DNA from 3 places in the Aliivibrio sp. A6 genome. Region 1 is predicted to be linked to each of the others. Evidence: predicted binding sites of a transcription regulator. Region 1 holds the regulator's gene; each other region holds the start of a gene.
The links. Region 1 encodes MetJ, which represses methionine synthesis genes. Its sites were predicted from a motif close to TTAGACNTNTANANGTCTAA; they were not measured.
Positions count from the first base shown of each region.

Region 2: metE (5-methyltetrahydropteroyltriglutamate--homocysteine S-methyltransferase) is a predicted target of MetJ. The motif match lies at 1,969-1,988, and genes of this name have one in related genera.
Region 3: metK (methionine adenosyltransferase) is a predicted target of MetJ. The motif match lies at 1,580-1,599, and genes of this name have one in related genera.

Region 1 covers NZ_JARACR010000006.1:117,735-121,007, forward strand. The annotation lists gene PVK70_RS05875 (bifunctional aspartate kinase/homoserine dehydrogenase II) at 1-412, opposite strand, end outside; gene PVK70_RS05880 (O-succinylhomoserine (thiol)-lyase) at 412-1,578, opposite strand; gene metJ (met regulon transcriptional regulator MetJ) at 1,763-2,083, shown strand; gene PVK70_RS05890 (alpha-amylase family glycosyl hydrolase) at 2,200-3,273, shown strand, end outside.
Region 2 covers NZ_JARACR010000014.1:60,369-63,641, forward strand. The annotation lists gene metE (5-methyltetrahydropteroyltriglutamate--homocysteine S-methyltransferase) at 1-1,834, opposite strand, end outside; gene PVK70_RS10090 (LysR substrate-binding domain-containing protein) at 2,055-2,966, shown strand; gene PVK70_RS10095 (DUF4250 domain-containing protein) at 3,002-3,196, opposite strand; gene PVK70_RS10100 (hypothetical protein) at 3,264-3,273, opposite strand, start outside.
Region 3 covers NZ_JARACR010000002.1:160,682-163,954, reverse strand. The annotation lists gene PVK70_RS01810 (SprT family zinc-dependent metalloprotease) at 1-88, opposite strand, end outside; gene metK (methionine adenosyltransferase) at 375-1,529, opposite strand; gene tkt (transketolase) at 1,916-3,273, shown strand, end outside.

The sequences.
Region 1 (3,273 bases):
TTTGATTTAAATAAGCAGCAAGTAATCTTGAAGACCATACTTCACCATGACCAAGTACATCCGCTTGCTGAACTTCTGTCAAAGGAGCATATAATTGACCAATAGCGACCAACTCCTTATGCAGCTCCTCAAGCAATGGCTCTGCATTTTCAACGGTCAATAATTCAGAGACTAAACCTTGTTGGTATTGTCGTAAGGATCCCAATACTTCATGCGCAAGGCGACCATCTTTTGATAGTGCCTCAAACCATTCTAAAATTCGGTTCGTTGTATTACCCGCAGCAGAGACAACCACTAAATCATGATCATGAGAATATTCTTTTAATATGGTAGCTACACGACGGTAACACTCCGGATCAGCAAGGCTACTACCACCAAATTTATGTAACTGGCGCGTGACGACTCCTGTCATTATTTCACTCCTGCTGCTACAAGGAAGGCTTGTTTAAGATCGGCAATCAGATCTCGGCTGTCTTCTAATCCAACGGAAATACGTAATAGTGTTGGAGCCAATCCGGCTTCTGCTTGCGCTTCATCAGACATCGCTCTATGGGTCATGGTACCCGGATGGGCAATGAGACTTTCTACTCCACCAAGTGATTCAGCTAAAGAGAAATATTTAAGCTCTTTTACAAACACCTTTAATTGCTCTAATGACCCATTTAGCTCAAAGCTTAACATTGCACCAAACCCTGCTTGTTGGCGTTTAGCAATATCATGGCCCGGATGCTCAGGTAAGCTTGGGTGATAAATTGTGCCTACTAATGCTTCTTCTTGAAGACACTTAAGCACCTCCATTGCATTCTCTTCATGCACTCGCATACGCGCACCTAAGGTACGAATACCACGTAAGGTTAAGTAGCTATCAAATGCAGTGCCTGTTGCACCAATGCAATTTCCCCACCATGCGAGATCATCTGCGTGCGCTTGTGTTTTTGCGATTAATACGCCACCAACAACATCAGAATGACCATTAATGTATTTAGTTGTCGAGTGAAGGACAAAGTCAGCACCAAGCGTTAAAGGTTGCTGTAAGACAGGAGAAAGGAAAGTGTTATCAACAGCAACTAAAGCACCTACTTTTGCGGCTTTTTGACAAATTTCAGCAATATCTACCACTCGAACTAATGGATTAGAAGGGGTCTCTAATAAAATAAGTTTAGGCTTTTTAGCAATGGCGGCATCTAAAGCCTTAGTATCCGATTGATCAACAAATAAGGTTTGGAAGTCACCTTTATTAGCGCGAGTGTTAAATAAGCGATACGTTCCGCCATAACAGTCATGAGGGGCAACAATAAGATCATCAGGACCAAGCAGAGCTGAAACCATTAGATTAAGCGCTGAAGTACCGCAGTTTGTCACAACCGCACCAGCACCACACTCTAAATCAGATAAGGTGGTCTCTAGTTGTGTTCGAGTTGGGTTTCCTGAGCGAGCATAATCGTACTTTGGTACATCACCAAATTCAGGGAAGCTGTAGTTAGTTGATAAGTAGATAGGAGGCACAACCGCATTATGTTGTGAATCGCTTTCAATGCCAGTACGAACTGCAATAGTTGCCGGTTTTCTCTCGCTCATAATTTCCCTTCCAAACTGCTAAGCAGTGGTATAATCTAATCCATAAGTTATATTCTTCTACTTTACCACCACAAAATGAGACGTCAATACTTCTAGACGTCTATATATCTTTGCTTATAGCCGTAAATATCGCTAGAATTAGAGACTCTAACTCAACATCAATAATTCTGAACGAAGGTGAACAATGGCTGATTGGAATGGTGACTATTTAAGTCCTTATGCCGAACATGGTAAAAAAAGCGAACAAGTAAAAAAAATTACTGTTTCTATTCCAACAAAGGTACTGCAAATCCTTACTGATGAACGTACGCGTCGCCAAGTAAGTAACCTACGTCACGCAACGAATAGTGAACTATTATGTGAGGCTTTCCTTCATGCTTATACAGGCCAACCTTTACCTACAGACGAAGATCTACGTAAAGACCGCCCTGATGATATTCCTGCAGAAGCAAAAGCATTAATGACCGCAATGGGCATTGAATTCGAAGCGTTTGACGACGAGTAAATAACTTTCATCTCCGCCTCCTGTCTCCTCCTCATTTTTTATAAATCAGGAGGATTACATTTCTACTTGCTTAATAAACAATCACAGTGCCCTACTATAAATATAAAGGATTAACTGTGAAAAATAACATAGCAAAAACAGCGATAGCACTCGCTATTACTTCTCTACTGAGCGCTTGTAGCTCAACCTCAGAAACAACACAAACAACCTCAGCCTATCAATGTAATCCACAGATGATGGAAAAAAGTAATCATTTACGCATCTACCAAATTATGGTGGAAAGCTTTGTTGATGGTGATCCAAACATTGGTCACGGTACTGGCTATGGTCCGAGTCATCATAATGGCGACCTGCAAGGGATCATTGATTCATTAGACTATATTCAATCACTTGGCATGAATACCATTTGGATGACGCCTATTTTTGAATCTGCTCCCATTGAGGGGCAAGATCATTGGGCAGATAAGCTCGATGCTACCGGTTATTTTGCTACTGACTTTTTTAAAATAGATCCTCGCTTTGGCACATTAGAAAAAGCAAAAGAATTAGTAGAAGAAGCACATAAACGTGGAATGTATGTCTTATTTGATGGTGTATTTGGTCACCATAAAGAAGGCCTCATTAAGCCATCACCATCAGGCTTACTACCGAGTGGCAGCAATAATCCAGTTGACTATCCTGAGAGCGAAGACTTTTACTCTGAAGTCGCAGCTTATTGGATATCCGAATTAAAGATTGATGGTTGGCGATTAGATCAAGCTTACCAAGTCCCTACTGAATCTTGGATAAACATTAGAAAAGCCGTTGATAATGCATCACAAAACACGACGTATATTAATAATAAAGGCGAACAAGTTAACCCGCTCGGTTACATGGTGGCTGAGATCTGGAATAACGAAAGCTATATTACAGAAACAGGTTATGGTACTGAGCAAAACCCAGCGCTTTGCTCTGCTTTTGATTTTCCTTTACGCTTTCGTGTCGCTGAAACCTTTGCCGTCAATGAGAGTGGTGTAGGAAATAAAGGCGGTGATTGGCTTAATGAAGGAATGCAAATGCATGAACTCTACCCTTCACACGCATCGCCAAACCTAATGCTAGGCAATCATGATGTCGTTCGCTTTGGTGATTTATTACAACGTGGTGATATTGCAGAACCAAGTGACAGGAATTATTGGTTACGTCATAAA
Region 2 (3,273 bases), on a different contig from region 1:
TAATGCCTGCTTGTTGAAGATCAGAAACTTCATCACGCAATACTAATGCTAACTGCTGTGCAATTTCTTTACGAGTAATGTCTTCACGTGGGAACGTCCAACCAAGAATCGTTACTGGTCCGGTTAGCATCCCTTTCATTTGTTTAGTCGTTAACGATTGAGCATATTGCGTCCAATCAACCGTGATTGGTGCTTCACGTTCAATATCTGCCACCACGATTGCTGGTTTTACACAACGAGATCCATAACTTTGCACCCAGCCAAATCGCGTTGCTTGAAAGCCGTTTAAATTCTCCGCAAAATATTCAACCATGTCATTACGCTCAGCCTCACCATGCACGAGCACATCCAAATCTAAACGTTCTTGACGCTCAACTGCATCGGCTATATGCCCTTTCATTGCAGTAACATAATCTTGCTCGTTCAACTTACCAGTACGGTAAGCACTGCGCTGTTGACGAATATCAGAGGTTTGTGGAAATGATCCAATTGTCGTGGTTGGTAATAATGGCAAACCTAACTTTTCAGCTTGGTGCTGCGCACGGATTGCATATGCTTCTGCTCGCTCTGCTAATGCAGGAGTGATAGCGGATAAGCGTTGCTGTACCGCAGGCTTATTAATGTGTTCTGCACTCTCACGCTCACGCAGTGGCTGACTGTATTGATGGCAAGCTAGAATTGCATTTTGGTTACCATCTAAAGCATCACCTAACAATGTCACTTCTTTTAGCTTTTGTTTTGCAAACGCAAACCATTGAACCGTCTCTTCCGATAATTCTGTTTCTTGTTCTAAATCAACCGGACTATGCAGCAATGAACATGAACTTGCGATCCATAACTTATCACCCAAGGCTTCTTTTATTGGTTGAAGCTTTTCATGCAAACGTTCTAAATCTGCACGCCATACATTGCGCCCATTAACCGCACCTACGGATAGTACCCACTCTTTTGGCAATGCACTCACTATTGCATCTAACTGGTGTGGATCGGCAGAAATATCAATATGTAAACCATTTACCGCAAGTTTTGTGATTTTATCTAAATGATGCTCAATGCCATCAAAATACGTTGTTAAGAGTAATTTCACATCACTTTGAATCACTTGATAAGCCAATTTGAATGAATCAGCCCATGCTTTTGGTAGCTCTAGTGCCAGAATTGGCTCATCAATTTGAACCCATTCAACACCTAATGCATTTAATTTAGAGAAAATAGCTTGATAAGCCGTCAACAAGCGAGGCAGAAGAGACAGACGATCAAACCCTTGTTCTACTTCCTCGTCATTCACTTCTTTACCTAACCAAAGGTAGCTAAGCGGCCCTAGCAACACAGGCTTCACTTTATGGCCTTGCTTTTGTGCTTCAGCAATTTCATCAAAAAGTTGTGACCAACTGACATTAAATTTATCGTTTTTAGAAAATTCTGGCACGATGTAATGGTAATTAGTATTGAACCACTTAGTCATATCCGACGCTGCTTCACCACAACCACAGCTGTTTTGAGATTGACCACGCCCCACTTTAAATAAGGTATCTAAATCAGGAAATCCGTTATTGTGACGAGCAGGCACGTGACCTAAAAGTAAACTTGTGGTTAATACATGATCGTACCAAGCAAAATCACCCGCAGTAACAAAATCTAACCCTGATGTGGATTGATCTTGCCAATGGCGCTGACGTAGCTCACTGCCCACGGCCAATAGTTCTTTCTGTTCTATCTCGCCACGCCAATATTTTTCCTGAGCAAATTTTAATTCTCGTTGAGCACCGACTCGTGGATAACCTAAAATATGAGTGACTGTTTTTCCTACTGTATTGTTTAATTTTGTTGTCATTTGTCCAATTCCCTTAGCCGTTTGGATGGCTAAACAATGACCTTTTTTCGAACTATCTACAACGTCGAATACTTCATTTTGATTATGAATTTATTTCAACTAAGCTAGATTTTATTTAAATGCACTAATTTTATTTAGCCGTCTAGATGTTTACTTTATGGCCTTTTCACTTTACTGTGAAGATTGTTGAACTTACTCAAACGGACCTTGAGGTACAGTAATGATTGAATTAAAACACCTAAAAACCTTAACTACATTACGTGACACTGGCTCATTAACCGCAACAGCCAATGCACTCCATTTAACTCAATCAGCGCTTTCTCATCAACTGAAAGATTTTGAAGCTCGACTTGGTAACCATGTTTTTTTACGCAAAACTCGTCCTGTAAAATTCACATCAGAAGGTGAAATACTGTTAAAACTAGCGGATGATATTTTGCCTAAAATGGCCAGAGCTGAATACGATATTGCAAGCTTGAAAGAAGACTTACACGGACGACTGCACATGGCGATTGAATGCCATTCTTGCTTTCAATGGTTAATGCCTGCGATTAAAGAATATCAAGTGGGTTGGCCAGAAGTAGAATTGGATTTTTCATCGGGTTTTGGGTTTGAGCCGTTACCTGCTTTGGTTAATGGCGATTTAGATCTCGTCATTACCTCTGATATCCAGCCCCGTGGCGAGGTACATTACGAACCATTGTTTGATTTTGAAATGCGCCTAGTAATGGCAACTAACCACCCGCTTGCCAATAAAGAATATATAGAACCAGAGGACTTACTCGATCAAACTATGCTGACTTACCCTGTACAAAAACAGCGTTTAGATGTAGTAAAACATTTCCTATCGCCAAACAATGCAGAACCAGCAAAATGGAAACAAGCAGAGAACACACTCATGTTAATACAAATGGTGTCAGCAGGTTTGGGGGTTGCAGCATTACCTAATTGGGCTATCAGTGAGTTTTCAAGACAAGGCTTAATTGAGAGTAAACCGCTAGGGAAAGGTTTATGGCGAAGATTGTTCGCTGCCGTTAGAGACAGCGAACATGATAAAAAATATTTACAAGCATTTTTCTCTACTGCGAAACAGCAGAGCCAGAGTCATTTAGATGGAATTAAAATGACTTAAACGAAGTGTGTTTTCTATTGCGTGTATTAAAAAACCTATTTATTTTTAAATTGATTCGTTAATGGGTCATATTGATAACCCAAGCCACTGAGCTTGTCTTGAACTCCTTGTGTATCAAGCTCATACATACTAGATAATTCTTCTAGACTGTGACATTCCAATCGCAATTTTTCATTAATTATGCCGAGTAGAATTCCACTTTCTAGTCCGTGAGCATTACTTAAATCCAATCTTCACCCTCCATGTTGCTTAAGAGACACACTTAGAGTAGACCAGTTTTAAGAATGAATGCGTGGACTACATCACA
Region 3 (3,273 bases), on a different contig from region 1:
GTAAAGAAAAAGGGCGATTAAAAAAAGTAGAAGCTTGTTGAATGCATTGCTGAGCTTTAGCTATGGATGCTTGCTGAAGTGGTGTCATTGAATCTCTTTATTTTTAGTATTTAATACCAATCTACATAAGTATTTGATCATTCTTGCTTGTTAAAATCGATTATATCAGCGTTATAAATTTTGTAATTAGATCCTCTAGTTACTGTAATTTATGCCTTGCTCTAATCGATTTTTCCTAAGCAATTATCTGAACAACGACTTATCCAGAATGGTATAAGTTTTAATACCAAGGTAATTATAAAGAGTATATGGGGCTAGAAAACAAAAAAGGAAGCCGAAGCTCCCTTTTAAATTCAGGGATAAGTAATTAATGCTTACTTAATGCCTGCGAAATCACGAAGGATGTCTGCTTTATCTGTTGCTTCCCATGGGAACTCTTCACGACCGAAGTGACCGTATGCTGCCGTCTTCTTGTAGATTGGCTGAAGAAGGTTAAGCATTTCTTGTAGGCCGTACGGGCGTAGGTCGAAGTGCTGACGAACCGCTTCAATGATGATGTCGTGAGATACTTTTTCAGTACCAAAGGTTTCAACCATGATTGATGTTGGATCTGCAACACCGATAGCGTATGAAAGTTGAATTTCACAACGATCAGCCATGCCTGCAGCAACAATGTTTTTCGCTACGTAACGTGCTGCGTATGCTGCTGAACGGTCAACTTTTGATGGATCTTTACCAGAGAATGCACCGCCACCGTGACGAGCTGCGCCGCCGTAAGTATCAACGATGATTTTACGACCAGTCAGGCCACAGTCACCCATTGGGCCACCGATAACAAAGCGACCTGTTGGGTTAATAAAGAACTTAGTCTCTTTATTTAACCATTCTGCAGGAAGTACTGGCTTGATGATCTCTTCCATTACCGCTTCACGAAGATCTGGAGTGGTTACTGAATCACAGTGTTGTGTTGAAAGAACAACAGCATCAATACCAACAATCTTACCTTGGTCATATTGGAATGTTACTTGAGATTTTGCATCTGGACGTAAGAAATCCAGTTTTCCGCTCTTACGTACTTCAGCTTGCTTTTTAACAAGTAGGTGAGAGTAAGTAATTGGAGCAGGCATTAAGATAGGTGTTTCGTTTGTTGCGTAACCAAACATGATGCCTTGGTCGCCCGCGCCTTGTTCTTTTGGATCGGCTTTATCAACGCCTTGGTTGATGTCAGGAGATTGCTTACCAATTGTGTTTAATACTGCACAAGAGTTCGCATCAAAGCCCATATCTGAATGAACATAACCGATATCACGAACGGTTTCACGAGTGATTTCTTCGATATCAACCCACGCAGAAGTAGTTACTTCACCACCGACCATAACCATGCCCGTTTTTACGTACGTTTCACAAGCAACACGAGCTTTTGGATCTTGTTCTAAGATCGCATCAAGTACTGCATCTGAAATTTGGTCGGCAATTTTATCTGGATGACCTTCTGATACAGACTCAGAGGTAAATAGGTGCTTAGCCATAAGGGAGCTCCACTTCTATAAATAATAAGTTCTAAAAATACCCACAATCTATATAAGTCTATACGTATAACAGTGTAGGCGTTTTTCCATCTAGACGGCTATAATAGAGGAATATTGATTAATTACAACTCATTTCATAGAAGAAAATAAATATAAGACATAACCAATCGTTTGCGTCTGAACATGGGATTTACTTCAGCAAACAAGGTTTTCTTTCAAAATCGTGAAAAAAAGCGCTTTATTTTATAAGTAATCGTTTGCAGTGCAGATAAGCCTTTGCGACAATACGGACCTGCAAATTTAGGTTAATTCATAACGATGAGTTAGCCAGTCAAGAGTTAACTAGCTCAATAAACATATAGTCCTTCGAATTTTCAGGAGCAGGCATGTCTTCACGTAAACATCTAGCAAATGCAATCCGCGCTTTAAGCATGGATGGTGTTCAACAAGCAAATTCTGGTCACCCTGGCGCACCTATGGGTATGGCAGACATCGCTGAAGTATTATGGCGTAGCCACCTAAATCACAACCCACAGAATCCAGAGTGGGCTGATCGCGACCGTTTCATTCTTTCTAATGGTCACGGTTCAATGCTGATTTACTCTCTGCTTCACCTTTCTGGTTATGACCTTTCTATCGAAGACTTAAAAAACTTCCGTCAGTTGCATTCTAAAACACCAGGTCACCCTGAGTACGGTTATGCACCAGGTATCGAAACAACGACTGGTCCATTAGGTCAAGGCATCACAAACGGTGTTGGTATGGCAATGGCTGAGAAAGCATTGGCAGCGCAATTTAACCGTGAAGGCCATGATATCGTTGACCACAACACTTACGTGTTCATGGGCGACGGTTGTTTAATGGAAGGTATCTCTCACGAAGCGTGTTCTTTAGCGGGTACTCTTGGTCTTGGTAAGCTAGTTGCTTTCTGGGATGACAACGGTATTTCTATTGATGGTGAAGTTGAAGGTTGGTTCTCTGATGACACACCTAAACGTTTTGAAGCGTACGGCTGGCATGTAATCCCGGCGGTTGATGGTCACGATGCTGATGCAATCAACGCTGCAATTATTGCAGCAAAAGCGGACCCTCGTCCGACGTTGATCTGTACTAAAACAGTGATTGGCTTTGGTTCTCCAAACAAGCAAGGTACACACGACTGTCATGGTGCTCCACTAGGTGCTGATGAAATTGCAGCAACTAAGAAAGCATTAGGCTGGGAGTTCGGCGCATTTGAAATTCCAACAGACGTGGCTGCTGAGTGGGATGCAAAAGAAGCGGGTTCTGAAAAAGAAGCAGCTTGGAATGCTAAATTTGATGCGTATGCAGCGGCATACCCTGAGCTTGCAGCTGAATACAAGCGTCGTGTAAATGGCGATTTACCTGCAGAGTGGGAAGAAAAAGCATCGGCAATCATTGCAGATCTTCAAGCGAACCCTGCAAATATCGCTTCACGTAAAGCTTCTCAAAATGCACTAGAAGCGTTTGGTGCTATGTTACCTGAATTCATGGGTGGCTCTGCTGACCTTGCGCCTTCTAACCTAACTATGTGGTCTGGTTCTAAGTCTCTAACTGCTGAAGATTTCTCTGGTAACTACATTCACTACGGTGTGCGTGAGTTTGGTATGACGGCGATCATGAACGGTATTGCTCTGCACGGTGGTTTCGTACCGTACGGCGCAACTTTCCTAATGTTCATGGAGTACGCTCGTAACGCAATGCGCATGGCTGCACTGATGAAAGT